Regions from separate parts of the Paenarthrobacter sp. 22069 genome, predicted to be linked through region 3. Evidence: riboswitches for the same ligand, from Rfam matches in the RefSeq annotation. Region 3 holds a riboswitch; each other region holds the start of a gene.

What was found. Region 3 has a riboswitch for cyclic di-AMP ahead of ACTJK0_RS10580 (M23 family metallopeptidase). Riboswitches for the same ligand answer to the same signal wherever they lie in the genome.
Region 1: it holds a riboswitch for cyclic di-AMP, as region 3 does, so the genes downstream of both, ACTJK0_RS16345 (hypothetical protein) here and ACTJK0_RS10580 (M23 family metallopeptidase) in region 3, are expected to answer to the same signal.
Region 2: it holds a riboswitch for cyclic di-AMP, as region 3 does, so the genes downstream of both, ACTJK0_RS09050 (LysM peptidoglycan-binding domain-containing protein) here and ACTJK0_RS10580 (M23 family metallopeptidase) in region 3, are expected to answer to the same signal.

What each region holds. Positions count from the first base shown of each region.
Region 1 is NZ_JBQEQF010000020.1:59,839-69,415, forward strand. It holds gene ACTJK0_RS16330 (glycosyltransferase) at 1-307, shown strand, start outside; gene ACTJK0_RS16335 (ArnT family glycosyltransferase) at 304-2,427, shown strand; gene ACTJK0_RS16340 (ArnT family glycosyltransferase) at 2,434-4,560, shown strand; cyclic di-AMP (ydaO/yuaA leader) riboswitch at 4,700-4,860, shown strand; gene ACTJK0_RS16345 (hypothetical protein) at 4,866-5,576, shown strand; gene ACTJK0_RS16350 (glyoxalase superfamily protein) at 5,650-6,039, opposite strand; gene upp (uracil phosphoribosyltransferase) at 6,085-6,720, opposite strand; gene ACTJK0_RS16360 (phosphatase PAP2 family protein) at 6,733-7,536, opposite strand; gene ACTJK0_RS16365 (nucleoside deaminase) at 7,593-8,099, shown strand; gene ACTJK0_RS16370 (glycosyltransferase family 4 protein) at 8,149-9,231, opposite strand; gene ACTJK0_RS16375 (6-pyruvoyl trahydropterin synthase family protein) at 9,234-9,577, opposite strand, start outside.
Region 2 is NZ_JBQEQF010000009.1:27,302-36,878, reverse strand. It holds gene ACTJK0_RS09105 (thioesterase family protein) at 1-15, opposite strand, end outside; gene ACTJK0_RS09100 (endonuclease/exonuclease/phosphatase family protein) at 174-851, shown strand; gene ACTJK0_RS09095 (glycosyltransferase) at 856-2,637, opposite strand; gene ACTJK0_RS09090 (NUDIX domain-containing protein) at 3,125-3,640, opposite strand; gene ACTJK0_RS09085 (DUF1918 domain-containing protein) at 3,683-3,874, opposite strand; gene ACTJK0_RS09080 (metallophosphoesterase family protein) at 3,949-4,455, shown strand; gene ACTJK0_RS09075 (glucose 1-dehydrogenase) at 4,605-5,498, shown strand; gene ACTJK0_RS09070 (DUF1810 domain-containing protein) at 5,534-5,995, opposite strand; gene ACTJK0_RS09065 (DNA alkylation repair protein) at 5,992-6,546, opposite strand; gene ACTJK0_RS09060 (TraR/DksA C4-type zinc finger protein) at 6,543-6,902, opposite strand; gene ACTJK0_RS09055 (lytic transglycosylase domain-containing protein) at 6,924-8,309, opposite strand; cyclic di-AMP (ydaO/yuaA leader) riboswitch at 8,561-8,732, shown strand; gene ACTJK0_RS09050 (LysM peptidoglycan-binding domain-containing protein) at 8,736-9,569, shown strand.
Region 3 is NZ_JBQEQF010000011.1:22,060-31,636, reverse strand. It holds gene fdhD (formate dehydrogenase accessory sulfurtransferase FdhD) at 1-745, opposite strand, end outside; gene ACTJK0_RS10610 (molybdopterin molybdotransferase MoeA) at 796-2,316, opposite strand; gene ACTJK0_RS10605 (DUF6457 domain-containing protein) at 2,313-2,606, opposite strand; gene mobA (molybdenum cofactor guanylyltransferase) at 2,603-3,313, opposite strand; gene ACTJK0_RS10595 (HNH endonuclease) at 3,379-3,879, opposite strand; gene ACTJK0_RS10590 (NlpC/P60 family protein) at 4,149-4,916, opposite strand; gene ACTJK0_RS10585 (C40 family peptidase) at 5,078-5,761, opposite strand; cyclic di-AMP (ydaO/yuaA leader) riboswitch at 5,832-6,012, opposite strand; gene ACTJK0_RS10580 (M23 family metallopeptidase) at 6,141-6,959, opposite strand; cyclic di-AMP (ydaO/yuaA leader) riboswitch at 6,970-7,194, opposite strand; gene ACTJK0_RS10575 (metal-dependent transcriptional regulator) at 7,319-8,020, opposite strand; gene serC (phosphoserine transaminase) at 8,302-9,432, shown strand; gene ACTJK0_RS10565 (DUF3027 domain-containing protein) at 9,533-9,577, opposite strand, start outside.

The DNA.
Region 1 (9,577 bases), on a different contig from region 3:
GGTCCGGCACCATTTCGAGGGGCTGATCGTGTTCGGCATCGGCCTGGTGCTCACCTCGGGGGCACTTGCCCTGGTGCACTGGACGACGACGCCTGACCGGTGGGCGGAAGTCCTCACCGTCGTGGCGGCGAACCTTGCGGCCACGGCAGTGCGGTTTCTGCTGTTCCGGCTCTGGGTGTTCCGGGAACGGACGCCGCGGGCGAAAACGGGCGACCCGGGCGGCACCGCCTTTCCGGCAGCAGAGCCCGGCGAAGACACCGAAGCCGGCACCCAAGCCACCTCCTCCACAGAAACGGCAGCATCATGACCTCCACCATTTCTCCCGCCGGCCACGCTGCCGACACGCCAGCACCTTCTGCCGACCCGGACCTGCAGCCAGCAGCCGACGGGACCGCGCCCCGCTGGAAGCGCTACGCGTTCGGAAACCAACCGCGCTGGGTCCGGCCGTCAGCCGCGGGGCTCCTGCTGGCCACGGCGGTCCTCTACCTCTGGAACCTGGCAGCCACGGGCTACGGCAACTCGTTTTACGCCGCCGCCATCCAGGCGGGCACCAAGGACTGGACCGCCTTCCTCTTCGGCTCGCTCGACGCCGGCAACGCCATCACCGTTGACAAACCACCCGCAGCGCTGTTTATCCCGGCGCTGGCAGGCCGGATCTTCGGCTTCTCATCCCTGAGCATGCTGGTGCCCGAAGCGCTCATGGGCGTGGCCGCCGTCGGCTTCCTGTACCTGGCGGTCAAGCGGGTCACCGGACCTGCGGCGGGCCTCCTGGCCGGGAGCGCCCTGGCGCTGACGCCGGTGGCTGCCCTGATGTTCAAGTTCAACAACCCTGACGCGATGCTCTCCCTCTGCCTGGTGCTGGCGGCGTACTTCACCACCCGGGCCATCGAACGCGCGGGCTGGAAGTGGCTCGTGGCGGCCGGCGCCGTGATCGGCCTTGCATTCCTCACCAAAATGCTGCAGGGGTTCCTGGTGGTACCGGCGCTGGGGCTTGCCTACCTTTGGGCGGCCCCCACCACGCTGGGGCGCCGGCTGCTGCACCTGCTGGGCGCACTGGGCGGCATCATCGTTGTAGCCGGCAGCTACATCGCCCTCTTCCAGTTGACCCCGGCGTCGGAACGGCCGTACATGGCCGGGTCCACCACCAACAGCTTCCTGGAACTGACGTTCGGCTACAACGGACTGGCGCGCATCACGGGCTCGGGTGAGGGCGTGCCCGGCGGCGGGGCGGCAGGCGCGGGCGGCGCACCCGCAGGCGGTTTCAGCGGCGCACCCGGCTTCGGCGGCGGCAACAGCGGATTCGGCGGCGCGGCGGGCCTGCTGCGGATGTTCGGGACCAGCTTTGGCGGCGAAGTGTCGTGGTTGCTGCCCGCGGCCCTGGTCCTGCTGCTGGCAGGCCTCTGGTTCACCCGCCGCGAAGTCCGCACCTCAACGAGCCGGGCGGCACTGATCCTGTGGGGCGGCTGGCTCCTGGTCACGGCCGGGGTCTTCAGCTTCATGAGCGGCATCGTCCACCCCTATTACTCGGTGGCACTGGCACCGGCCATCGCGGCACTGGTGGGCATCGGCGCCGTCGAACTCTGGCGCGGCCGCGCGTACTGGCCGGCCCGGACCGTCCTCGCAGCGGCCATCCTCGGCACCTCCATCTGGTCCGCCGTACTCCTGGGCCGGGACGCCGCGTGGCTCCCTTGGCTGCGCATAGCGATCATCGTCCTCGGCGTCGTTGCCGCTGCCGCAGTCCTGTTCCGCCTGGACGCAGTAGGAACCTCCGGACGCTTCCGGCGCGCAGGCGCGGCCGCCGTCGTCGTCGTATCCCTCCTGGCCGGTGGACTGGGAACCGCCGCGTGGACCCTCGCCACGGCCGCCACGGCACATTCGGGTTCCATTCCGACGTCGGGGCCGGCGGGGTTGTCAGCCGGCGGCTTCGGCAGCCGGGCCGCAGGACTCCGCGGTGACCGCACAGACGGCAGGGACGCCGCCGCGGACGCTGCTGCCGGTGCAGAAGGCTTCGTCCCTGCCAATGGCCTTCCCGGCGGTGCTGGTGGTCCCGGTGCCGGCGGAGCAGGCGGTCCCGGTGAAGGTACCGCCGACGCCGCCGTGACCACGCTGCTCTCCTCCACCACCACGAAATGGTCCGCCATCGTCTCGGGCGCCAGTCAGGCAGCCGGCCTGGAACTTGCCTCGAACACCAGCGTCATCGCGCTGGGCGGCTGGAATGGCGGTGACCCCTACCCCACGCTCGCCGAGTTCCAGGACATGGTCGCCAAGGGCGAGATCAGTTACTTCATCGAAGGCGGCGGAGGGATGGGCGGCGGCATGGGCGGCCGGGGCGGCCGGGGCGGCAACTCGGAGGTGGTTGCCTGGGTCCAGGCCAACTTCCAGGCCCAGACGGTGGGCAACTCCACCGTGTACCAACTCACCAAGTAGGACGCCATGGCCGGCCGCTTCACCAGCACCACATATCGACGCACCGCCACCAGCCTTGTGCCGTCCCGTCCGGGACAGGCAGCCGAAACAACCCGTACCGCCAGGGGGAGCGGAAAGGACGGCTCTGGCGTCCGGCGGCCCCGACCTGCCCTCGCGCAGCGGCTGGAACTGGCAGCAGTCCTGGCGGGCACGGCCGTGCTGTACCTCTGGAACCTGGGGGCGTCCGGCTGGGCCAATGCGTTCTACTCGGCGGCAGCCCAGGCCGGATCGCAGGACTGGACAGCCTGGTTCTTCGGTTCCTCCGATGCCGCAAACTCCATCACGGTGGACAAGCCGCCGGCGTCGCTGTGGATCACGGGGTTGTCCGTCCGGCTCTTCGGGCTGAATTCCTGGAGCATCCTTGTGCCCGAAGCGCTGATGGGGGTCGGCGCGGTCTGGCTGCTCTACCTCGCCGTCCGGCGGGCGGCAGTACCGGCCACCGGTGACGCAAAGCTCGCGCATCGGGCCGGGCTGCTGGCCGCCGCGGTCCTTGCCCTCACCCCCGTGGCCACGCTGATGTTCCGGTTCAACAACCCGGACGCCCTGCTGGTGCTGCTCATGACGGCGGCCGCCTACGCGGTCCTCCGTGCCATCCAGGATGAACGGCTGGGGTGGCTTGTGCTGGCGGGGGTATTTCTTGGCTTCGGGTTCCTGGCCAAGCAGTTGCAGGTGCTGCTGGTGGTTCCCGGCTTTGCCCTGGCGTTCCTGGTAGCGGCCCGGGGCAGGATGGGGCGGCGCCTGCTCTGGCTCGCTGGCACCAGTGCCGCGATGGCGGCTTCCGCCGGATGGTGGCTCCTGGCGGTGGAGCTGACACCGGCCAGCGTGCGCCCCTACATCGGCGGCTCACAAAACAACTCCATCCTGGAGCTGACGCTGGGCTACAACGGCCTGGGCCGGCTGACCGGCGACGAAACAGGCAGCGTGGGCGGCGGCAATGGCTGGGGCGTTCCGGGGCTGCTGCGGATGTTCAGCAGCGAGTTCGGCGGCCAGATCGCATGGCTCCTGCCGTCCGCCCTGATCCTAGCCGCTGGCCTTCTCTGGGTGGGCCGGCGGGCCCCGCGGACCGACATGGTGCGCGCCAGCGTCATCATCTGGGGCTCGTGGGTACTGGTGACCGGCCTGGTGTTCAGCTTCATGTCCGGCATCATCCACCCCTACTACGCGGTGGCACTGGCACCCGGCATAGCCGGGCTTGCAGGGTTGGGCGGAGTTCTCCTGTGGCAGCACCGGCACCAGCCGGCCGCGGCCATTGCCCTGTCTTCAGCCACAGCAGCGGCGGCAGTCATGGCGTTCCAGCTGCTGGGCACAACCACCGCCTACGGTCCCTGGCTACGCGGGCTGGTCCTGGCAGCGGGCTTGGCGGCCGCGGCCGGGGTTGGACTGGGCAGGCTTCTTCGCCTGCGCTCCACGCAGTGGACGACGGCGGCCCCGTGGACGACGGCGGCCCGGTGGACGGCAGCAGTGCAGCGGACGACGGCGGCGCTCGCCATTGCGGCATCGCTCGCCGGACCGCTGGCGTTCTCCATCTCCACTGCGGCGACGGCCCACAGCGGGGCCATTGTCAGCGCCGGTCCGGCGACAGCATTCGGCGGCCCGGGCGGGTTCGCCGGCAACAGGGCCGGTGGGCCCGGCACGGGCGGCAGTGCCCGGCAGTTCGGCGGTCAGGCCGGACAAGGCCAGGGCCAGGGCGGAGCTGGCGGGGCCGCCGGACGTGGCGGCGGTGGAGGTGGCGCTATGGGTGGTCTTCTCGGCGCCCCCACCCCGTCGGCAGACCTGGTGGCAGCGCTGAAGAACGGTGCAGCGGGGTACACCTGGGCCGCGGCGGTGGTGGGTTCCAATAATGCGGCCGGTTACCAACTGGCAACGGAACTCCCCGTGATGGCGATCGGCGGCTTCAACGGCACCGATCCCTCCCCCACCCTTGAGCAGTTCCAGGAGCTGGTGTCGAAGGGGAAGATCCACTACTTCATTGCCGGCGCAACCATGCGGTCCAGCACCGGCTCAGACGCTGCCACCCGGATTGCACAGTGGGTAGCCGAAAACTTCGCCGCGCAAAGCATCGGCGGGACCACGGTCTACCAACTCGCCGCCTGATCCGAACTGAAACCTGGAGCAATTCGACGCGCTGCGGCCGTGACTTCCGTTACCTAAATGTGACTTTCGCGTTTCATTCCTGTACCGTCGATTGGGTGCGGTCCCCGTTCGGGCCGCATATCCCGGGTTGACGCCAAGCTCTGCCGCTTCCCCGGATTCCGATTGAGCTACGGCAGAGGCGGGGGACCCACCGTCCCGGGCAATGCATGCCCTTGGGGTTAAGCCAGTACGTGTTCTTTCCGTACGGCCGGATGCCCTCATCCGAACCCGACAGCTAACTCCGCAGGTGTGAGAGGCGATCAATCATGTCCAAAAACACGGCAGAAGCACGCCTGCAGGCCAAGGCTAAACACCGGGCCGCCAAGCAGGCCAAGAAAACCACCCTGGGCCAGCGCGCGGGAATTCTCGCAGCATCGTGCGCCGTGCTGGTGGGGGTAGGCGCGGCAGGTCAGGCCACCAGCAGCATGACTCCAGTGTCATCGACCGAGTCCAACACTTCCACGGCAGCGGCCGACTCCCAAATGAGCATTGAGAAGAGCGAGATCCGTTCCAACCCGGCAGCCACCCCCGCCCCGGCAGCCATTACGGTCGCGCCGCAGGCAGCAGAACCGGCCCCGGCAGCGCCCGCACCGGCGCCCGCGGCTCCCGCACCCGCCCCGGCACCCGAGCCCGCCCCGGCACCGGAGCCGGCTCCCGCCGTCGCAATTAACGACCCCGCCGGCGCCCAGGCGTACGCCGCCGGCCAGCTGGCCTCCTTCGGCTGGGGCCCGGATCAGATGCAATGCCTGCAGACGCTCTGGACCAAGGAATCAGACTGGACCACCACCGCCACCAACGCCAGCAGCGGGGCCTACGGGATCGTCCAGTCCCTGCCCGCGGAGAAGATGGCGAGCGCCGGTGCGGACTACCTCACCAACTACCGCACGCAGATCAACTGGGGCCTGGACTACATCAAGAAGAGCTACCAGTCGCCCTGCGGTGCCCTGGACTTCCACTTGGCACACAACTGGTACTAAGCAGGTCACCCCGCAACGGGGAACTGCAGCGCAAGCCGCGGGCCGCCTCACATGATGCGGTCCGCGGCTTGCTTTAAGGGTTGGCCTGCCCCTCATTCCGCCACGGAATGTACTGCACTGACCACCTGTTTCCGTCTGGATCGGCGAAATGGACGAAGTGGCCCCAGTCCTGCACGTCGATGTCGCTGACGTCCACGCCGTTGTTCTTCAAAAAATCGTGGGCGGCCTTGATGTCATTGACCACCATCTGGAGGTTGGATCCGGAGCCTGGCGGGGCGTCCATGAGTCCTTCGCCGATGCAGATGGAGCAGGCGGAGCCTGGCGGCGTCAACTGCACGAAGCGGATGGAGTCCGAGGGCCGCTCGTCATAGTCGGCGTTGAAGCCAACCTTGTTGACGTAGAAGTCCTTGGCCCGGTCGACGTCGGATACGGGGACAAACACGAGCTCGAGTTTCCAGTCCATCCGCTCAGGCTAGCGGCAGGAAACCGTTTGAAAAAGGGTGAATAACTACCCTGCGATGCCGTAGAGGCGGTCGCCGGCGTCGCCAAGGCCAGGAACGATATAGGACTTTTCGTTGAGTTTCTCGTCGATGGAGGCCAGGACAATGTGCACATTGGCCCCGGACAGCTCCTCCTCCAGCCTGGCAAGGCCTTCCGGCGCGGCGAGCAGGCAGATGCAGGTGACGTCGGACGCGCCGCGCTTGAAGAGGAACTTGATGGCCTCGCGCAGGGTGCCGCCCGTTGCCAGCATGGGGTCCAGGACGAAGACCTGGCGGCCGGTCAGGTCCTCAGGGAGGCGCTCCGCGTAGGTGATGATGTCCAGCGTTTCCTCGTCCCGCGCCATGCCCAGGAAGCCCACTTCAGCGGTGGGGACCAGCTTGGTCATGCCCTCCAGCATCCCCAGCCCGGCGCGGAGGATGGGGACAACCAGCGGGGTGGGTTTGGTGAATGCGGTGCCGATGGTGGTGCTGACGGGCGTTTCGATGGTGACGGGCTCGGTGCGGACTTCCCGGGTGGCCTCATAGGCCAGCAGGGTCACCAGCTCTTCCGTCAGCTGCCGGAAGACAGGAGACGGCGTGTTCTTGTCCCGCAGGACGGTGAGCTTGTGGGCGACCAGGGGGTGGTCAACAACGAGAGTACGCATCCCCCAAAACTATCATCCGGCGCTGCCCTTCCCGGGTCCGGAGCTTCCGTGCTCGTGCACTTCCTCGGCGACGACATCGCGCACGATCGGACGGTCGAACGACGGCGCGGCACCGGCGTGCTCCCGCCTGCGGACAAGGTGGAACAGCCGGTGGGCCATAATCACCACACCGACCCAGGTGAGGCCCAGAAGCCACCCTGCCATGACGTCCGTCAGCCAGTGGTGCCCCAGGAAGACGCGGCTCAGGCCCATGGCGATGATGAAGATGGTGCCGGCCGTAATGGCAGCGACGCGGACCCGCATGGTGTGGAACTGGAGGCAGATGAGGTACACCACCAGGCTGATGACCACCGTGGTGTTCAGGGTGTGGCCGCTGGGGAAGGATGGCGAGTCCTCGAACGGGGGAACAGCGTCCGCGTGGTCCGGGCGGGTGCGGCCCACCAGCTTCTTGCCGAACGTGGTGGCCGTGATCGACGCTGCTGCTGCCCCGCCGATCAGGACCAGCGGCCGCCAGTTCCTGCTGAGGTAGGTCAGCCAGGCGGTGAGGATGCTGGCCAGGATGGGCATGCCGATGCCGCCGCCGATGTTGGTGAAGCCGGTGACGAAGGCATCGAGCGCCGGGCTGCGCAGGCTTTCGGCGAAGGCCAGGGCAGGCTTGTCCATGTTGGCCAGACCGGCGGAGTCCACCACGTTGTCGTAGACTTCCGCACCGAGCAGCGCCAGCGACACGATGACGACGCCGCCCACCAGGATAGTGAGGACCAGCGCCGCATAGGGTTTGAACCAAATACTTATGCGGTCCCGAAGAGTGTCCATGGTGCCTCCCGGCGTCGGTAAGTAACCTGAATATCCCTCGAAACTATCATTGAGCCATGCCCTTGCCGGAAAAGAAATACCATGCCTGGATGGGCCTTGCCCTTGCGGAGGCCCGGCGGGCGCTGACAACGGAGGACGTGCCGATCGGGGCCGTGGTGATAGGGCCCGACGGCGGTGTGCTGGGTTCCGGCCGCAACCAGCGCGAGGAACTGGGCGACCCCACGGCCCACGCCGAGGTGGTGGCCATCCGGGAGGCGGCCCGGCGGTTGCAGGAGCTGGCCAGGCTGGAGGGCGGCGCCGGCGATGGCTGGCGGTTGTCCGACTGCACCTTGGTGGTCACCCTGGAACCCTGTGCCATGTGTGCTGGGGCGATTGTGCTGGCCCGGATCCCGCGGGTGGTCTTCGGGGCCTGGGACGAAAAGGCAGGCGCCGCCGGCTCTGTGTTCGACATCCTCCGTGAACGGCGGCTCAATCACTGGGTTGAGGTATACCCCGGCGTCCGGGGTGAGGAGTGCGGCTCGTTGCTGCGCGAGTTTTTCGCGGGGCACCGCAGCACGATCTGAGCTGCGAAGCTCCTGGAGCCGGAGCGTGGCGCGTCTCCCGGAACCGCGGTCAGTCGCGCTCCCCCAGCATGGCCAGGACCTGCCTCGCGGTGCTGTTCCAGTCCGGCAGCCGTGGCCGGGCGTCCAGGGCCGCCGCATGCCAGGCCTCCCTGGTGCCCGGATCCTCAAGCCAGCGGCGGAGGACGCCGGCCAGCCGGCCGGGGCTCTCCCGCCCTCCCTCGGGAAGGGGCAGCGCCGCGCCGGGGAGCCGGGGCCCGCCGTCGGCCGACACCAGGCTGGCCAAGGAAAGAGCCTCCACCGCACCTGTCCCTTCACGGACCAGGACCGGGACACCGTGGGCAAGGGATTCGGTAACAGCCATGCCAAAGGCCTCCTGCCGGGAGACGAGGAGGCTGAGGTTTGCCCGCGCCCATTCGGCTTCGAGGGGGTCGCCGGTGAGTTCCCCCGTGAGCCGCACGCGCTGCTCGAGCCCGTGGGCCGCGATGGCGCCACGCACCTCCTGCGCGTAGTCCGGGTCGGCCAGGTCCGAGCCTACTAGGGACGCAGACCATGGAAGATCCTGCACCTTGGCCAGGGCCTCGACTGCGAGCAGCTGGTCCTTATTCGGCAGCAGCGCCGCCACCACGATGAGGTGCAGGGGTATGGAACCTTCGGCTTGGGGAGCGGGAGTAACGCCGGGAAGGGCGACTCCGGGCTTCGGCAGCCCACGGTGCGCAAGCTTTGCAGCGGCCCAGGTACTGGTGCAGATCACTCCTGTTGCTGCCCGGAGTGCCCGGGCTTCGCTGGCAAGAGCTGCTGTTCCGGAGCTCTCCGGCACGGGCATATGCACCAGGACCCATGTTTCCCGCCCCGCTTTGTCCGCGAGTTCCAGTTCATCGGGGGCACCCACCGCCACCAGCCCGTCCACGATGACCACTGGCCGGCCGGGCCCCGCTTCCGGTTCCCACGCCCCAAGAAGGCTGCCCAGCCGGCGTCGTTCCGCGGCACCGGCCTCCGGCCAGCTTCCCTCAACGGCAACGACCTCAACCTCGCAACCATGGGACTGCAGGCCAGCCACCAGACGGGCGTTATAGACGTTCCCGCCGGAGCTGTGGTGAATGTTGCCGGGGACCAGCAGCCGGATGGGGCGCATGGCTAGGCGGTGAGGTCCAGGGAATAGGTGGCCCAGGCGTCCGGATTCTCGCGTAAGGTGACGTCAATTCCTGCGAGTTCCCGGCCGTCGTCGGTGTCCTTGATCCGGGTGCCCACCTGCTGGGCGACGTACTCGGCGAGGGCTTCGGTGGTGCTGAGTTTACCCTGGAAATCGGGGTGTTCGTCCAGGTTCCGGTAGTTCAGGCCTGCCAGCACTTCCTCGATGATGGTGCCGGCGGCCCCGATATCCAGGACGATTGCGTCGTTGTTCAGTGCGCGACGGCGGAAGGCAACTTCGGCCACGAAGGTTGCCCCATGCAGTCCCTGGGCTGGACCAAACGCTTCCC
Region 2 (9,577 bases), on a different contig from region 3:
CAGGTCTGCAGTCAAGGCTGGCCCCTTACGGAAAGTCAGTGAATTGCCACTAACTCTATCCCGCCAGCCGGGGACGGCGCGCTGCGGCGGCTGATGAAATGTTGGAGGCTGCGGGGGGCGATCGGGCTAGACTCAGGAACTGGTCCTGTCAGCAACCTCGAACGAGGTGTTTTATGCGCGTCATCAGCTACAACCTCCGCAAGCACACGGCCAGCGGCGAGCTCCTCGCCCTGGCACGGAACCACGACATCGATGCGCTGTGCCTGCAGGAGGTGGATTCCAGCGACCTTCCCGAGACCCTGGGGCCCCTGCACCTGGCCGATGCCACGAAAGGCAACCGGCTGGGGCTTGCCATCTATTACCGCACCAGCCGGTTCACAGCGCTGGATACGCAGTCCTTTGCACTGAAGAAATCGATGCACGACCGGGTGCTGGCACCGGCGCACGAACGCCTGATTGGCACGCGGGTCATGGACAACGAAACCCAGCACGAATTGGTGATCGGCTCGTTCCACGCCGCCCCGCTGACGGCATCGAACTCGCTGCGGCGCAAGCAGATCCACGCAGCCCATGCCGAGCTGCTGAGCATGGGCAAGGGCCTGATGACCCTGATGGTGGGCGACTTCAACTATCCGTTCTTCACCAAGAACCTGGACATGCACATGAAGAACTCGGGGTATGCCCTGTCGCTGAGCAACAGGCGCACCTACACCCGCTACAAGGTATTCAAGGGCCACTTCGATTTTGCCACCTCACTGGGCTTGGACATCGCCAGTGTCGAAACACTCCCGCGCGGCAACTCGGACCACCTGCCCATCCTGGTCACGGCCGAGTACGGTGAGGGCTACTAGGAGCTCATGGCGTGGGCAGCCGGTAGATTCGTGCGTCGGCGTTGCTGAACACGAGTTGCACACCTGGCTGGGACTTTAACCAGTCCTCCATCTGGGCGGAGTTGCGCTCGGTGGTCTGGCCCTGGAGTTCGAGGCTCGCCTCTGTGGACCGCATGAGCAGCACGAAGGCGCCGGCAGGGTTGTGCCGGCCGTAGTTGTAGAAGATCGGGCCGCAGCTTGCCGCTGACAGGTTCCGCCGGCACAGGTCATCCATGGTCCGGTACCGGTGTTCCAGGTAGGCGTCGCTTCGCCACGGCGTGGGGTGGGCAGCGGAGATGATGGCCGCGCCGTGGGGCGCCATCCGCTCAACTTCAGCCACCGCGGCCATTTCGCTGCCCGTGAATATGTCGAATTTCGTATTCCCGAACCTGCTGGTCTCGATCAGCAGGGAAAGCACCAGGAAGGTGGGAACGAGGGCCGCCATGGTGCGGAGGGGAAGGCCGCGGCTGCCCTCCTTGGGCAGCAGGATCGAAGACGCCTGCAGGGCGACGAAGGGCAGCGCGAACAATGAGACGCGGATGAGCATTTCCCCGCCATAGGACTGCATCGGGAAGAGCAGGATCGGGGTAACCGCCAGCAGGACCACCCGGATGTCAAGGCGCTTCCTGCGCCAGTCCCGCAGCGCCCCTGCCGCAGCGAGGGCCCACAGCACGAGGGTCAGGACCATGCGGACCTTGACCACAAGCGAATGGCCTGGAGTTCCCGTCACGCGGTCAACGACATTCGCCGCAACGGCCCCCTGCAGTCCTGCGTCCTCAAGCGGCGGGTGTCCGATGAGATAAGCACTGGCCGGATAGACCAGCCAGAGCGCAAGGATCACGGCGGTGATCAGGGGCAGCCGGCCGGTCCAGACGCGCCCGGTGAGGCAGAGGGCCATCACGGCAATGAGCATCATGAAGGGCGTCAGCTGGTGGCTTGCGCAGATGACGGTGACCAGCAGGAGGGTGGCCACTAACGCACTGACCCGATGCTGTGGCCGGTGCTCGGAGGGGGACCGGCCGCGCCACCACACCGCAAGGTTGGCGGCCCGGAAGCCGCGGAACGTGCCGGGCCGCGCGGCCAACGGGCCGAGGAGCAGGGCGATCACCACGAGGTACAGGAAGAAGGCAAAGGCCTGGGGCGACAGATAGTCCTGGTCCTGCCAGTTACCGAGGCAGAAGAGCCAGAGTACAAGCCAGAGGCGGCGGGGATCAGCCGTCAGGAACCGCGTCAGGACCCCCAGGGCGGCGAGCCACAATCCCACGTTAACCACGGGAGCCCAGAGCGCTACGCTTGCCGGCGCAAGGCCTGTGGCCTTAATGATCGTCGCCAGCAGGGCAAAGTAGCCCGGCCAGTTGAAGTAGGCATCAATGTCCGGATCTATCACCTGGGTGCTCGAGAGGGCGTCGGCGATACCCAGATGCCGGAACGCGACTTCGCCCCGCGGTACATCGGTAACAAAGGCCGCTGTTCCAAACAGTTCAAGCACGAGCACTGCGAGGAGCCACATCATCACTGCCCGTCCTGCAGGCCCGCCGGCTTTCCCCCGCAGCGCCGCGACGAAGGTGACATTAACGAGCACGAGCCCTATCCAGTAGGGGTAGGGCAGCACCGCAACGAGGCCCAGGTCGCTGGTGACCGGTACCGCCACGGTGGAGGCCGCCCCTGCAACGAGCAGCAACGAAACGAGGCCAGCCAGCGCGAACCCCAGGTCGCGCAGCCGCACCCTCCCCTGGTTGCGCCGGGGTGCATCGACCGCGGCGCTCACAGGGCCTGCACCAGGAGGCTGCACACCCGTTGCCCGTATGCCTCATTCGGGAAGTCGCCGGAAGCCTGATGTCGCGTTTCGGTGGCCCGGACATGGATCGTTGACGGCTCTTTGCCCGGCAGTCCGCCGTCGTGCCCTAATGCTGCAACAGGTGACAGGAGAGGAAGAGGCAACTGGCTCACCAACCTTGCTGTATTACGCGGACTCATGTTCGGCCAATGGGTCAGGGCCCCGGCATGCGGCGCGCCAAGGCTGCTGCGGCGGTTGTCCTGTCACCTGTCCGGCATCCCAGCAGCCACGACATCGCCGTAGCCTGGAGCATACGGGCTGGTCATGCGGCGGGCACCAGTAGTGGGTACCTAATTTCGCGCCCGGACTTACCCTGTTTTGTGGGCAGCCAGCTGGGGTTCTTCCGTGCGGAACTGCTTCCCGAAGGGAGTCAGCCCATCAGTGCAGCGTCCGTGAGACCTTTCCGGGAAAGGCCTGGCTACCAGGATTCTTCGGCGTCCAGCCTTGCCATCAGGTCCGGCCAGGATGCAGCGAAGCCGGGATGCAGCTCCAAAGAGTCCACTTCAGCCACTGGAATCCAGAGCAGCGCGATGCTTTCAGGATCGCTGATGACGGGCTCGAAGGATTCCTGCACCCGCACCACCACCGTGGTGTAGGACCAGTAGCCATGGTCCAGCACCGACGTGAACAGCACTTCCACGCTCTCTGGCGGGACGGCGGCTTCCTCGTAGGCCTCCCGGAGGGCGCCCTCAACCGCTTCCTCGCCCTCGTGGAGTGCACCGCCGGGCAGGCCCCACGTGCCGCCGTTGTGGCTCCAGACGGCACGGTGCTGCAGGAGCACCCCCTTGGTGGGGTCGTAGGCCAGGACTCCGGCCGCGCCGAACCTGCCCCAGTACCGGCCGCGGTCGCCTTCCACCCAGGCGTCGCCGGGGTCCCGGGGACCGGTGCGCGGCGGTGGCGTGGAGGACATGCTGGAGGACAGTGGGTGATCCATTAATCCAGTCTGACAGGTCGGGCGGCAGGATGCCGTCCTGCGTCAGGTGTCGTGTCCGTGGTCGACGGTGAAATCGCCGCCGGGGTACATGACTGTCTCGTGTCCGTCGTCGAAGCGGACAACGTAGGGCGGGTGTCCGCCCTCGCCACGGACTTCCAGGATCACTCCATGCCGGTCCGAAGACCCCACGTTCCTCCCATGGACCACGATGCGGTCTCCTTGGGCTGCCTCCATGGCAATCACCTCCAAGCCCCCAGATTACGACTCCGGGCGGGCATGGAACAGGGGCGCCGTGGCAGGATTCCGGTATGCCGTTGAACCTGGTCCTCATCGCCGATACGCACGTGCCCAAGCGCGCCAAAACCCTGCCTGCGCAGGTGTGGGCCGCCGTCGAAAAGGCTGACGTGGTGTTCCACGCCGGGGACTGGGTGGAGGCGGCCCTGCTGGACGAATTCGAACGCCGGAGCAGGCGGCTGTTGGGTGTTTACGGCAACAATGACAGTCCGGAACTGCGGCGGCGGCTGCCGGAAACGGCCACCGCAACGCTCGGGGGCGTCCGCTTTGCAATGGTCCACGAGACAGGCCAGGCGAAGGGCCGGGAACTGCGGTGCGAGGCGCTGTACCCGTCCGCGGATGTGCTGGTGTTCGGCCACAGCCACATCCCCTGGGACACCACCTCACCCCGGGGACTGAGGCTGCTGAATCCGGGGTCGCCCACGGACCGCCGCCGCCAGCCGGCCTGCACGTACATGGAGGCGGTGCTCGACGCCGGGCAGCTGTTCCGGGTCACCTTGGTGGAGGTCGGCCGCAGCTGACTCCGCCCGGGCTTGGCAGGGCGGGGAATCTATGCCTAGGCTGGGAAACGTAAGCATGCTTAGCTTTTGCTGTTGCCGGTGGGCAGCCGCAGTTTCCCGGAGTCCGGGCAGTGAACCGGCCAGGACTCCGCACGAACAGGAGGACCGCCATGACTGACCAGTACACTTTCCGCAACCCCGTCACTGCGTACGAAAAGATCTCCCCACCCAAACAACACCAGCCTGAGCCCGGCCTGGATGCCGAACTTGAGCCCAAGGCCGACCTCGGCGAGGAGACGTACCGGGGCACGGGGCGGCTGGACGGCCGCCGGGCCATCGTGACCGGCGCCGACTCGGGGATTGGTGCGGCAACGGCCATCGCCTTCGCACGGGAGGGTGCCGACGTCGTGCTTTCCTACCTGCCCCAGGAAGAGGAGGACGCCTCACGTATCGCGGGCATCATCGAAGCGGCCGGCCGGAAGGCCGTCAAGGTCCCGGGCGACCTTAAGGACTCCGCAGCCTGCCGGGACCTGGTGGACACCGCGGTGGCCGTCCTGGGCGGCGTGGACATCCTGGTCAACAATGCCGGAAAGCAGGTGGCCCAGGAAGACCTGCAGGACATCACGGACGAGCAGTTCGACCACACCCTGAAGACCAACGTCTACGCCATGTTCTGGGTGACGAAGGCCGCCGTGCCGCACATGCCGGCGGGCTCCACCATCATCAACACCACATCCATCCAGGCCTACAACCCCTCCCCGACCCTGGTGGACTACGCCACCACCAAGGCCAGCATCAACAACTTCACCAAGGGCCTGGCCCAGCAGCTGGCCCCCAAAGGCATCCGGGTGAACGCCGTGGCTCCCGGCCCTATCTGGACGCCCCTGCAGGTCAGCAGCGGCCAGCCCAAGGAGCAGCTGCCCGAGTTCGGCCAGTCCACTCCCCTGGGCCGGGCGGGCCAACCCGCCGAGCTCGCCCCCGCCTATGTCTTCCTGGCCTCACCCGAGTCCAGCTACGTGGTGGGCGAAACACTGAACGTCAATGGCGGCAGCCCCACCCCATAGCTTCCGCTCCCGGGAACCGCCGGCGGCGAACGCCCTCAGCGGTCGGCGTCCTGGCCGGACGCATCCTGGTCTGCCAGGAGCCGGTCCGTAGCGGGGTCGGGCTCGCCGCCGAAGAATTGGGCCAGTACCGTTTTGAACACTGTTTCTCCGGGTGCAGCCCGGAGAAACAGTGTCATGGACGAGCGGAGCTTTTTGGCGTCGATGCCGCCGAAGACGTCCTGTGCAGACTGGTCGGCATGGTTCGCCAGGACCATGGCACATTCGAGCAGCCGCGGACCGAGAACCTCGTGGTCCAGGTAAGCACGGGCCTCGGCAAGCGAGGAAATGGCATACCGGCGTGAGGTCTCACTCTGCCCGAGCCCGGCAATCTGCGGGAAGATGAACCACATCCAGTGCCCGGACTTCCTGCCCACCTGGAGCTCCCCCAGCGCCTGCTCATAGGTTCCGCCGCTGTTCTGGGCGGCGACAAAGCGGTCAAGGCCAAACTGATCATTCATGGGGTTCTCCTGGATGCATTCAAAAGGGACAAGTCTTCCTCAAGGGATGCAGCGGCAGCCTGCAACTGCGGGTCCGGGTCTTCCCGCCACCTCGCCAGGACAACGGATGCCCGTTGCTGCTCCCGCTCCCCCAGCCCTGCCAGCATGGGCGCCAGCACATCGGCGAGGAGCGGCGCTGTCAGATCCGCCGCCTGCGCGGACCGAAGGAGACCCTCCAGCCGGGTCAGGTCCGAGTGCCGGAGCAGCCGAACGCGCGACTGCAGCAGCACCACGGCGGCCAGGCGGCGTTCGAAAACGGGCCGGCCGCCCGGCCGCGGCTGGCCCCACAGGGCGGAGGCCAGCATCACGGTGTCGTCATGGTCAAGGTCCTTGAACTTCCGCAGGGCATCGCGGACCGTGCCACGGACTGCCCCGATGGAGGAACCGTAGGAGGCAAGGCGCCCGCCCAGCCGGTGCGCCACTTCGTCCGCACGGTACCAGGCACCTTCGTTCTGGAGGGTCCGGTCGATGAATTCCGCCGCGGCGGACACTGTCTCCGCAGGGCCCGTCATCGTCCGCGCCCCGTGGAGGCGTGGAGGATGCAGAACGGCGTCCAGGGCCGCGCTTCGAGCCGGCCCTCGGCGATGGGTTCCCCGCACGCAGCACAGATGCCGTAGGTACCTCCGGCGAGCCGGGCCAGGGCAGCTTCCACCTCGTCCAGTCCGGCGGAGCTTTGCTTCAGGAGCGCCGAGGCCTGCGATAGTTCGAAGGCGATGGTGGAGCCTTCGGGGTCATGCTCATCGTCGACGTTGGAGTCGCGGCGTGCCGAGTTTGCCGCGTCAATGTCGGCCCGCAGCGCGGGCAGCAGTGCCATGCGCCGTGCCCGCTCATCTTCGAGCAGCGCACGGAACCGTTCGAAATCTGGCATGGGGAAAGCCTAGCGCGTCAGTCAGTACCAGTTCAGGGACACGGAGTGGTTCCAGGCGGCGCACGGGGAGCCGTAGCGGTCGCGGATGTAGCCGAGGCCCCACTCGATCTGGGTGCGGTAGCTGGTCAGCCAATCGCTGCCGGCGCTGGAATACTTTCCCGGCGGCAGGGCCTGGGGTATTCCGTAGGCGCCTGAATAAGGGTTTGTGGCGGTGGTCAGCCACCCCGATTCCCTGGTCCAGAGCTGGGCGAGGCAAAGGAACTGGTCCTGGCCCCAGCCGAAGGCGGCGAGCCGTCCGGAAGCGTAGCTTTTCGCCCCGGCCGGGTCATTCACGGCCCCACCGGGAACGGAAGGCACGACGACGGCGGGCGGGGCGGGTGCCACGGGCGGGGTACCAGGAGCAGGAGCGGCCGGATTGTCGGCGGGAGCGGCGGCCTGCACGGGATCCGGCGGCGCCGGATTTGGCTGAACGGGACTTTGCTGTACGGGATTTTGCTGTATGGGAGTGCTGGGAAGGGCCGGGGTTCCGAAGGGTGCCGCAGGTTCGGCGGGTGCGGGCAGCCGCGCAGCAGCGGCCGCGGCGGCCGCCTGCCTGCGGGCCTGTTCCCCGGCTGCAGCACGCCTGGCCTCCTGCGCCTGCCCGTAGGCGGCCAACGCCGCCTGGCCCTGCCGGTACTCCCCCTCAAGGGCCGCCGTCGTCCCCTTCAGTGCAGCCAGCTGCGCCGTCAGCTCCTCGCTGTGCTGCTGTTCCTGGGCGACCTGCCGGCCGAGCGCGTCACGCGCTGAGCGGGCAGAATCCAGTTTTGCTTTGGCCTCCGCCGACAGCCGCTCCCGCTCGCTCCTGGCAGCCCTTTCCTGTTCCGTGAGGGCGGCGGCGACCCTGCCGGCGGCCCCCGCTTTTTCCACCAGCGCGGCAGTCTTGTCACCGACCAGCTTGACCAGGTTCAGTCCCTGCACGCTGTTGGTGCCGAGGGCGTCCAGTGCCACGAAGAAACCCGCGTTGGTGCCCCCGGTCTTGTAGGACTGCGCGGCAAGGGCACCAATGTCTTTCCGGCGCCTGGCCAGTTCATCGTTGGCCCGCGCTGCCTGCGCGGTCAGGGCTTCCAGCCTCAGCGTCGCGGAGTCGAGTCCGGCCTGGGCGACGGCGTATTCGGCCGCCGACCGGACGGCGGCGTCCCCGGCGGCTTCCGTCTGCTGCTGCAGTCCGTCCAGGAGGCCTGTAATGGTGGTGATTTCGGCTGCCTTCGCGGCTTCCGATGACTGCGCCGCGTGCACGTCAGCCCAGGAGGGGTAGCCGGCGGGCGGGGCGGGATCATCCGCAGTGGCCGGCAGCGGGAAGGATGCCACCGCCAGGGCCAGCAGGACCCCGGTCAACCGGCGCCGGGGATTGATCACGAACAGGGGCATAGTCCCGAAGCCTACCCTTCGCCGGGGCCTGCAGGCAGGGGTCCGTTTCGGGATTGTTATCGCTGGCCTTTCCGGGACGTCAGCCAAGGTCAGCCCGGAAAAGGCTGTCCGGATCCATTCGGTGGCGGAATCCGAGAGGACCACCTCGTATGTTACCCAAATGTGACAATTAGCGGGAGCGCGGGTTATGGTCTTCTGGTGTCCCTCTCAGTCGGGACATTCCCATCAGTATGCCGAGCCCTGCCGCTGATCATGGGACACAACCGCTCCAGCTGGCAGGGACGGGGGAACCAAGTTTCCACGGCCACGTGTGTGGCCTTGGGGTTAAGTCGATAGTGTCTCCGTACGTCACGGGGTGCTTCCGGCCGGGTATCTCCAGCCCGAACCCGACAGCTCACCCCGCAGGCATGGGAGAGGCGATCAACCGTGTCAAAAATTTCCACCACTGCCCGTCACCGCGCGACCCCGGCCCGCTCCATTGTGCTCGAGGGCCTCGCCGTCACAGCCAAGTCCCAGGCCCGCTCGCTGGGCCGCCCTGCGCTCGCCGTTGCTGCGGCATCCGGCATTGCATTCGGCGTTGGCGCCCCGGCCCACGCCGGTGTGACCGGAGCGGACACCACTGATAACAGCAGCGTCCAGGCATACTCCGCGCCCGCTGCAGCCCCCGCGGCTGCCACGGGAAGCGTGCACACCGTTGTTTCCGGTGACACCCTCGGCGCCATTGCGTCCGCCTACGGCGTCGGCCTGAACGACCTCCTTGCGGCCAACGGCCTGGGTCTGTCCTCGATCATCTACCCGGGCGACCAGATCCAGATCCCCGGCGCAGGCTACACGGCTGCTCCTGCTCCTGCCCAGGCACCGGCACCGGCACCGGCACCCGTCCAGACTGCCGCAGCCACGGCACCGACGAACACCGGCATGAACATGTCCTACGCTTCGGCCACCACGGGCACCGGAACCGGCGCAGCCATCCTGGCATCCGCCTACAGCCAGGTCGGCGTGAACCAGGACTGCACTGCCATGGTTGAGAAGGCGCTGCGTTCCGTTGGCAAGACCGTCGGCGACCTCGCGCCCACCCAGTTCTTCCAGTACGGAACGGTGGTAGGCGCTCCGGCCCCCGGTGACCTCATCATTACCTCCGGCCACGTGGGCGTTTACGCCGGCGACGGCCAGGTTGTGAGCGGTGGCGTCAACGGCTACACCACCCAGGTCCACTCCATCAGCTGGCTCAGCGGCTACTCCGTGGTCCGCGTAGCCTAGGTTCGACC
Region 3 (9,577 bases):
GGGCACTGACTGCAGCCAGGACGGGAATGCCTGCCAGGGATGCCTTTTGCACCAGTTCGAAGGATGCCCTCCCCGACACCTGGAGGACGGTTCCGGCCAGTGGCAGGAGGCCTTCACGCAGCGCCCAGCCCACCACTTTGTCCACGGCATTGTGCCGGCCCACATCCTCCCGCAGGCACAGCAGCCGGGGCTCGCCGTCGTCGTCAATCCTGAACAGGCCGGCCGCGTGGACGCCACCGGTGTCGTCAAAGACGCGCTGGGACTTCCGCAGCAGCCCCGGCAGGGAGGCCAGGACCTTCGCATCCACCGTAAGGGGGTCAGCCGCGGGGCTGTGATGGGAGGACTTTTGGACCGCATCGATGGAGTCCGTCCCGCAGATGCCGCAGGAACTGGACGTGTAGACCTTCCGGCCGGTGTCCGGAAGCGGGACGTCCGGCCGCAGCTGCGCCTCCACCACGTTGAACGTCTGGACCCCGTTTTCGTCTTCGCCGGCGCAGAACCGCAGGGACACCAGTTGCTCGGGAGCCCAGATGACGCCCTCGGACACCAGGAAGCCGGCCACCAGGTCGAAGTCGTCCCCGGGCGTCCGCATGGTGACCGAATAGGAAAGCCTGCCCAGCCGGATTTCCAGCGGTTCCTCTACGGCGAGGACGTCTTCGCGGTGGCGGACCGGGTGCTCCAGGGCACCGGGCGAACCGTCCAGGACATACTTGTGCACCTTGCGGCGCTGCGTTACGCGTCCCATGTTCCACCCTGCCTGTTCATAACTCCATCATGGCACCACGGGGCCCCGCCTCAGCCCAGAAGCGCACTCCAGTCCACCGGGCCGCTGGATGCCGGCTTAGCTTTGGGCTGGCCGGGGCGCGGGTTGCTTCGCGGTTTCGCCTTGGGCGCCCCTTCCCGCGGCTGCGGTATCGGTGGTCCCCACGGCAGGGCGAAAGCCGGGACCGGCTCGCCCAGCTGCACTCCATGCGGGGGCACCACCAGCACGCCATCGGCGGCGGCCAGTCCGCGCATCATTCCCGGGCCCGTATGCTGCGCCGGGGACGCCATGCCGTAGAGCAACCGGAAGGGCATGAGCCGGGTCCGGCCGGGGTCGGGTTCGATCATTGTTCCGCACGGCACCTCATGCACCGGCGGCATGGCCCCATGCCCCAGGGCGGCAAGCAAGGGAGCACCCACGGTGGAGAGCGCCATCATGGCCGCCAGCGGGTTGCCGGGAAGCCCCAGGACAAACCGGCCATCCGGAAGTTCGGCCAGGACTGCGGGATGGCCCGGGCGCATGGCCACGCCGTCGATGATGAGCCGGCCGCCCAGTTCGGCTACCGCACGCCGGAGGTGGTCTGTTCCCGAGCGCCCGGTGCCGCCAGTGGTAATGACGACGTCGGCCGGCAGGTCGGGTGCGTCCGGCTCGTCGGGGAGAACGTCTTCCAGTGCCGCGAGCCACTCGGCGTAGGAGTCGCCAATTCTCTGCTGACCGCCGGGGATTCCACCCAGCATGGCGACGACGTCCGGCAACTGCGGTCCGAACGTGTCCCGCACCTGGCCCGGCGCGGGCCTGCCCTGTTCCACCACCTCGGACCCCGTCAGCACCAGCCGCACCACGGGTTTGCCCTGGACCTGCACTTCGTCGTGGCCGGCCAGTGCCGCCAGTGCCAGATGTGCCGGGTTGAGCTCCACCCCTGCCTGTACCAGGATGTCCCCTTCCAGGGCCTCCTCCCCCGCCTTCCTGATGTGCTCGCCCGCGCGGGGTTCCCCGGGACGGGCTTTGCCTCCGGTCATCAGGACAGCGAGCCCCTCATCGTCCCGGCCAAGGACGGCACTTTCCGTGCGCAGGACGGCCTTGCCGCCGGGAGGAATTAGTCCACCGGTGGCAATGGGACTGGCCTGGTGCGGTGCCAGCCGGACACCCGGCTCCACCGGGATCCACGGGCCGCTTCCATTGACCACCCAACCATCCATGGCCGAGGATGCATAGTGCGGCATGTCCTGAAGAGCCAGGATGTCCCGGTCAAGTTTCCGGCCCAACGCCAGCCGGAGCGCCACTGGCCCGGACGGGATGGGAGCTGCGGCGTCATACGCCACCTGACGAGCCTCTGACCAGGTATGGGCTCCATGGTGATGCCCTGCATCGCCCTGGCCGCCGGCAGAATGGCCAGGTTCGTCCACGTCAGAATCGGATTGTTCGGCTGCGGATGTGCCGGTCGTGCCCACCACGTCAGTGTGTCCGGCGTTGTCCTGCGGCGTTCGGGCCGTCAGCACCTCTCCTTCGCTGCCCGGCGGTGCGTGGGGATCACTGCGGGGTTCCGCTGTCATTCGCCGGGAGCCCCGGCGGCTTCAGTGCCGTAGTTCTGTGCCAGGGACCGGGCGACGGCCAGTGCCGCGTCCATGGATGCAGGATCGATCTCCCTGCCCGGGGCGGCGGCCAGACCCGCGGCGAAGCCTGCAATGAACGTGGTGAGCGGCGCGGCCGGCCGGACCACGGAGTGGGCGGCAACGCCGGCAAGGGAGAGCACCGCGTTGACGTCGATCTGGACATTCTCCAGCTTGTACGCCTGGAGCAGGGCCCGGCACCACTCTTCAAGCGTTTCGTCCTGGCTTTTCACGAATTGCCTCCCACGTTAGTGTCGCCCGTCCGCCGGTCCTGGCTTCCGCGCTGGTTTCCGGCGGCCATCCCCAGCGCGGCAGCGTCATCCCAGGTATCCACATCGGAGGTGGAGCCGGCGGGGACTGTGACAAGCTGCACGTCCAGATTAGCAAGGAGCGCCCGGACAGAGCCGTTGACCAGTGCGTTCCGGGCGGCGAGTTCCCGGCAGGCATGTGTTAACTCGGCTGTGCTGTAAAAAGCAGCCAGGGGCTGCGGCCTGCCGTCTTCGGCGGATGCCATGACGCTGCGCTCCCCGACGACTGCCCCAGGGGTGTCGGCCAGGGCGCGCTGGAGAGCAGCCACTGCCTCCGACGCCAGCGGCATGTCACAGGCCAGGACCAATGTGAGGGGCGAACCACCACCATTTTTCGCCAAGGTATCAAGGCCGGCAGCGATGGCAGCGGCGGGACCCGAGAACGGCGGCTCTTCCCGGCAGGAGAGCACCGCGGCCGGCTGCATAACCCCCGGCAACTCCGCTGGGGCTTCGCCAGGCGCGCCAGGGTCCCCAACAACGACAGTGAGCCGCGCCCCGGACGCAGCGGCAAGCGCCCGCTCCAGGAGGGTCTGGCCGCTGAAGACGAGGGTTTGCTTGGGCACCCCTCCCAGCCGTGAGGACCGGCCGCCGGCCAGGATCAGGGCATCAAACGCCAACGTGTTCGCTTGCATGACCCCAGCCTAGCGACCGGCACGGCCGGAAGCGCCACAGCCGGCGGCGGCACAGGCCGGGCTGGTCAGGCAGCGCGTTCCGGAAGAAGGAAGGGATCCCAGGCAGGCGTGGGCTTCTCGAGTTCCTTGATCTGCCAGATGGTTCCGTGCGGCGGCTCCGGCACAAAACGCAGGGTCCAACCCATTTCCCCGGGAGTATGGTCGCCTTTGACGTTGTTGCACCGCAGGCAGGCGGCCACCAGGTTTTCCCACGAATCGGCGCCGCCCCGCGATTTGGGGTGCACGTGGTCGATGGTGTGTGCCGCCTTGCCGCAATATGCACATTTATGCCCATCGCGCCGTAGCACTCCGCGGCGGCTGACCGCGGTGGAGTGGTTGTACCGGGGCCTGATGTAGCGGTTCAGGAGAATCACGGACGGGCGGCCCAGCACGTCAGTGGGGCCCACCACGGGGTCGTCACCCTCGGCCACCACGCTCGCCTTGCCCGCGAGCACAAGCACCAGCGCCCGGCGGAAAGTCACAACCGCCAGCGGTTCATATCCAGCATTCAGAACGAGAGTGCGCATGCACTTACCTCTTCACGGCCGCACCCGTCAGGGGCACGAGGGCCGGCTGCCCTCGGCATGTCCGGGCTATGGATCGACATCACAAGAGTAAACAAAGAAGTGCAGAATCAGGTAATCGCCGCCGCGGAGCCCAGTCCCTGCCGGAGACGGGGAAAAGGCAAGGGCCCCGCCCGAAACTCCCTTAAAGCGCAAGGGACCCCCGCCTGGTGGCGGGGGTCCCTTTGCAGCAATTCGCGGGCGGCACTGGATCAGGCCGGCACGAAAAATGCCTACCTGACGCGGATGGCCACCGGTCCGGAGCCGACATTGGCGCTGAAGACCACGGTGTCATTGCCGTTGAAGCCGCCGTGAACGGCCATGCCGTTTCCGGCGTAAACAGCGATGTGGGCCATGCCGCCGCCGCCATCAGCGTAGTACAGCAGGTCACCGGGCTGGGCCTGGGACATGGGCACGGTTTCACCCAGTGACAGGTAGCCGGCAGGCCAGTCATGGAAGTGGATGCCGACAGCGGCCAGGGCGTTCGTCACCAGCATGGTGCAGTCCTGGTGCACGCCCAGCTGGGCGTAAGCGGCGGAAAGGATCGCAGCACCCTTACCGCTGGCTGATGCCTGCGCGGCGGGGGCAGCGGGAGCGGCGACGGTGGCAACCTTGGCCGTGACCTTGGGAACAGCAACGGGCTGGGCCACGGGAGCAGCTTCCTGGACCTCGACCTGGGGCTCAGGCTCGGCCACGGGAGCCGGCGTAGTGGTCACGGCGGGCTTTTCGTAGCTGATGGCAATGGTGGACGCTGCGGAGATCGGAGCGTCGATGGCGGATTCAACTTCCAGCGCGGACGCCGGAGCGGAGTCCCGCTTGACGTTGGCGTCGGCAGCGTTGGCGGCGATGCCGCTGGTCAGGACCAGGCCGGAGGCAGCCGCGATAACTGCCGCCTGGCGGCCCATGCCGCCGGCGTTGTCGCTGACCGCCTTGGCAATGACAGCGATCGAGTTGGTTTTGGTGACCTCGGCACGGTGGCGCGCGGTAGCACGTGTCGTCATCAGTTCTCTCTTTCGTATTTCCCCTGGACCGCTTGTAGGCAGGCAGGGAAGGTTGGACGCGCCGGCATCTTGGGGGTACGCCGGCGCATCCCGAACGGGGATGTGATCTAGCGAAAAAGCTTTGGGCAAAGAAATAGCCCTTGGAGCGTGAAGCCCAAGAACTAGTTGCCGTAGTGGTAGTACGAGGATGAACCGGTAGCTGCCGGGGAGTGGAGCAGCGTGCCCTGCGACGGGTTCAGCGCGCTGATCATCATGCCGTTGCCGACGTAGATGCCAACGTGTGCGCCACCGTTCTGGACGACCAGGTCACCCGGCTGCGGGGTGGAGGTGGGAGTCATGATGCTCCACGCGTTGGTGCGGGGGATGCTGATGCCGGCCTGCGCGTAAACCCACTGGACGAATCCGGAGCAGTCCCAGCCCGTAACGGGGCTGGTGCCGCCCCAGACATAGGAGTGGCCGATGCCGGTGTAGGCAATGGCTGCAATCCCGGAAGTGGCCGCAGAAGACACGGCGGAGACAGTCTCAGCCGTCTTGGCAGCGGTCGACCCACCCTGGGTTGCCGCGGCGGGGTTGGCCGAATCGGTGGACTGGGTGCGGACCGCTTCCACCTTGGGTGCAGCGGTGGTCTTGACGACGGGACGCTCGAAGGAGACCGTCGCCGTGGGGGCAGCGGTGACAGCCAGGGCGGTCTGGGCGGAGCCGGACTCAGTGGATGCAGAAACACCAGCAGTGGTGTCAGCAGCCGTCGCGGGCAGGCCCATGCTCAGGATGAGGCCCGATGCAGCTGCCACAACGGCAGCCTGGCGGCCCACGGTCCCGGCATTGGCACTTACAGCCTTGGACATGGCATCCAGGGGGTTGGTGCGAACCGTTTGCGCACGGTGGCGCGCAGAATGATGGCGTGAAGACACGAAGGTAGCCTCTCCCAATGCCTGCGAGGTGAGCTGTCGGATTCGGATGGGAGTCACCCGGCCACAGTGCTTTCCTAAAAAAGCTCGTGACTTAACCCCAAGGCCTCCTGGAATGAAGGCCAAAATTGGTTCCCCCGCCCCTGCCAGACGATGAAATGCGAACGGACCTTGAGCGGTGGCAGAGTTAGGCAATCCACTCAAGAGCGTCAACTTCGGAAAAGTTGACGCGAGTTAGACGGTACAGCAGTTTTGCTTCAATGTCACATTCAGGTCACGACGGGTTACGAGGATCTGAGAGTGCGCAGTCATTTGGTTACAGCCAGCCCATCGGATCGACCACTTCGCCGTTGACCTGCACCTCGAAGTGCAGGTGGCAGCCCGTGGAGGCGCCGGTGGTGCCGCTGAGTGCCACAACGTCCCCGCGGGAGACTGTCTGGCCAACCTTGACGTTGAAGGATGAGAGGTGGTTGTAAGTAGTCTCCAGGCCATTTCCATGGTCGATGACCACCCGGTTCCCGCCACCGAACTGGTGCCAGCCGGCGAAGGTAACGGTTCCCGTGGCCGCCGCCAGGACAGACGTGCCGCACTGCGCGACGAAGTCCTGCCCCCGGTGGAAGTCACCCGTACCACCGGTGATCGGGCTTACCCGGTAGCCGAAAGGGGAAGCGGTGGTGAGGGTGGCCAACGGCGCTGCCAGGGTGCCGGCAGAAGCCGCGCGGGTCACCGATCCGGCCGACTGGGCACTGAGGAGCTGTTTCAGCTTGCCGTCGGGGTCCGCCTTGGTGACCACGGCGGAACGGCTAAAGTCGATCTGCGCGCCAATATCCGCAGAAATCTGCGGCTGCGGGCTGACCGCGGAGGCGGCCATGGGCGTATTCCCACCGGCGTCAGTTGCCATCACAGGGCCGGTTGCAGGCACGGTCACCGTCAGCACCAGGCCAGTGGCGGCGAGGGCTATGCCAGCCTTCTGGCCGATGCCACTTGCGGCGGCGAAGTCCGTCATCTGCCGGAAGGGACCCCGGCGGCGGAGCGAGTCGCGGTGCAGGTCGCGGGGGCGCTCCGCTGCGACATCCTCGGCACCCCGGGGCGCGGGAGGGCCGTCCGCGCGGCGGCGGCCCCGGGAGGTCTGCATGGTCAAGAAGGGTTCCTCTCTGGAAAAGCCTGCGGAGTTAGCTGTCGGATTCGGGTCAGAGAGTTCAAAGACCCGGCCCGTCATGGGCAAGCTTCTGCACAGGGGTATTCCCGGAAGAATCCTTCACTGGAGAGGCATGCTGCTGACGGACTTCACCCCAAGGCAGTCCCCCGCTGCCGTTTGTGGTTCCCCCGCCTCTGCCAGTAACGACTCATGCACCTGGCCCGCTGGCAGAGCTCGGCTCCGGGTCAGGTAACGCTTAAGTATCAACGATCGCTTCTACTATAGGGGCTTAAGACCCTAGGTAACAATTCCGTTATCTTTGGCCGAAACCGCTGATTAAGATATGCAGCGGGCGTTCAGGAACGGGCAACAGCAACGAAGACGTGCGCGGCCACTTCGGGCGGCAACTCGAGTGCACCTTCGATCCCGGGGACCCGAACGGAGATGTAATCACCCACACGCTCCAGTGCCGCTGCGGCGCCGGGGCGGATCCCCCCTTCGTCGAGCTGGGCCAACAGTTCCGGTTCAACCTGGATGGGCTCCGCAAGCCGGACAACGGTGACACCCGAGGCCGGTCCATAGTTCTTCATGGCTTCCACCAGGCTGATGGCGCCGTCAGCGAAGCCGGGACCTGGCTGCCCGCCCAGGTCTGCCAGGCCGGGAATGGGGTTGCCGTACGGCGACTCCGTGGGATGGTCCAGCAGCTCGTAGATGCGCCGCTCCACCCGTTCGCTCATGACGTGCTCCCAACGGCAGGCTTCGTCGTGGACGTAAGCCCAGTCCAGCCCAATCACGTCGGCGAGAAGGCGTTCGGCCAGCCGGTGCTTGCGCATGACCTCGGTGGCGCGCTTGCGGCCCGTGTCCGTAAGTTCCAGATGCCTGTCACCCGAGACGATAACCAGCCCGTCGCGCTCCATCCTTCCGATGGTCTGGGAAACAGTGGGGCCGGAGTGGCGCAGACGCTCGGCGATACGGGCCCGCAGGGCGACGATGTTTTCTTCCTCAAGCTCCAGGATGGTCCTGAGGTACATCTCCGTAGTGTCGATCAGATCCGTCATCCAGCTCAGCTCCTCGAGCGCAGTACCTTGCGTTGTCCCACCGTATCGCCTCTTCCCGCGAGGTAGTTCGGGGGCAAGCTTAGCCTATTTTGACTTAGTCCGAATAGCCGCGGCGTTCCCCGCCCGTCTCAATGTCTGGACTTTGACGCCCCCAACTCCCGCCTGCACAGCAGTTCAGGCAGAATGGGGACGGCCTGTATTGCAGCCCGTCACCGGCTGCCGGCCACCCACGACCCGCCCGTCCGGACCAAAGCTTTCGTCCCCGCCGAATTGGAGCCCCTGTGAGCGACACCAGCATCACGATCCCTGCCGACCTCCTGCCCAAGGACGGGCGGTTCGGGGCCGGTCCGTCCAAGGTCCGGCAGGAGCAGATCGATGCCCTGGCAGCAGCATCCAGAACCATCCTGGGCACGTCCCACCGGCAGGCACCGGTCAAGAACCTGGTGGGCTCAGTCCGGGAAGGGCTCAGCCAGTTCTTCCGCGCTCCCGAAGGCTACGAGGTAGTCCTGGGCGTGGGAGGCTCCACCGCGTTCTGGGACATCGCCAGCTTCGGGCTGGTGGAGAAGAAAGCCCAGCACTTGTCCTTTGGCGAGTTCGGGTCCAAGTTTGCCGCGGCCACCAACAAGGCGCCCTTCCTTGAAGCTTCCTCGATCATCAAATCGGAGCCGGGCACCCGGCCGGCAGCACAGGCCGAGGCCGGGGTGGACGTGTACGCCTGGCCCCAGAATGAGACGTCAACGGGCGTGGCCGCGCCGGTGCAGCGGGTTTCCGGAGCCGACGAGGGCGCGCTGGTCCTGGTGGATGCGACATCGGCAGCCGGCGGGCTGGACGTCGATGTTGCCCAAAGCGACGTCTACTACTTCGCCCCGCAGAAGAACTTCGCCTCCGACGGCGGCCTTTGGCTGGGCCTCTTCTCCCCCGCCGCCATTGAGCGTGCAGCGCGGGTCAAGGAAAGCGGCCGCTGGATTCCGGACTTCCTGGACCTCCAGACCGCCATCGACAATTCCCGCCTGAACCAGACGTACAACACTCCGTCGCTGTCCACCCTGGTAACCCTGGATTCCCAGGTCCAGTGGCTGAACTCCAACGGCGGCCTGGACTTCGCCTCCAAGCGGACCGCCGACTCCGCCGGACGCATCTACAGCTGGGCCGACGCGTCCGCGTTCGCCACCCCGTTCGTGGCGAAGCCGGAGGAACGCTCCAACGTCATTGCCACCATCGACTTCGATGAGTCGGTTGACGCCGCAACAGTGGCCAAGGTCCTGCGCGCCAACGGCATCGTGGACACCGAACCTTACCGGAAGCTGGGCCGCAACCAGCTGCGGATTGCCACTTTCGTGGCCATCGAGCCCAGCGACGTCTCGGCCCTGCTGTCCAGCATCGATTACGTGGTGGGCGAGCTGCGCAAGTAGGCAGGCCTTAACGTACGACGGCGCCGCCCGGGTTTGTCCCGGTCGGCGCCGTTTTCGTTGGTTCCGCTGGCCGTGGCCGGTTTCCCCGGCGAAGGTGCGGTCAGACTCCAGCTTGCGGGCCGTCGTCGTCCTTCGGCTCCTCCGC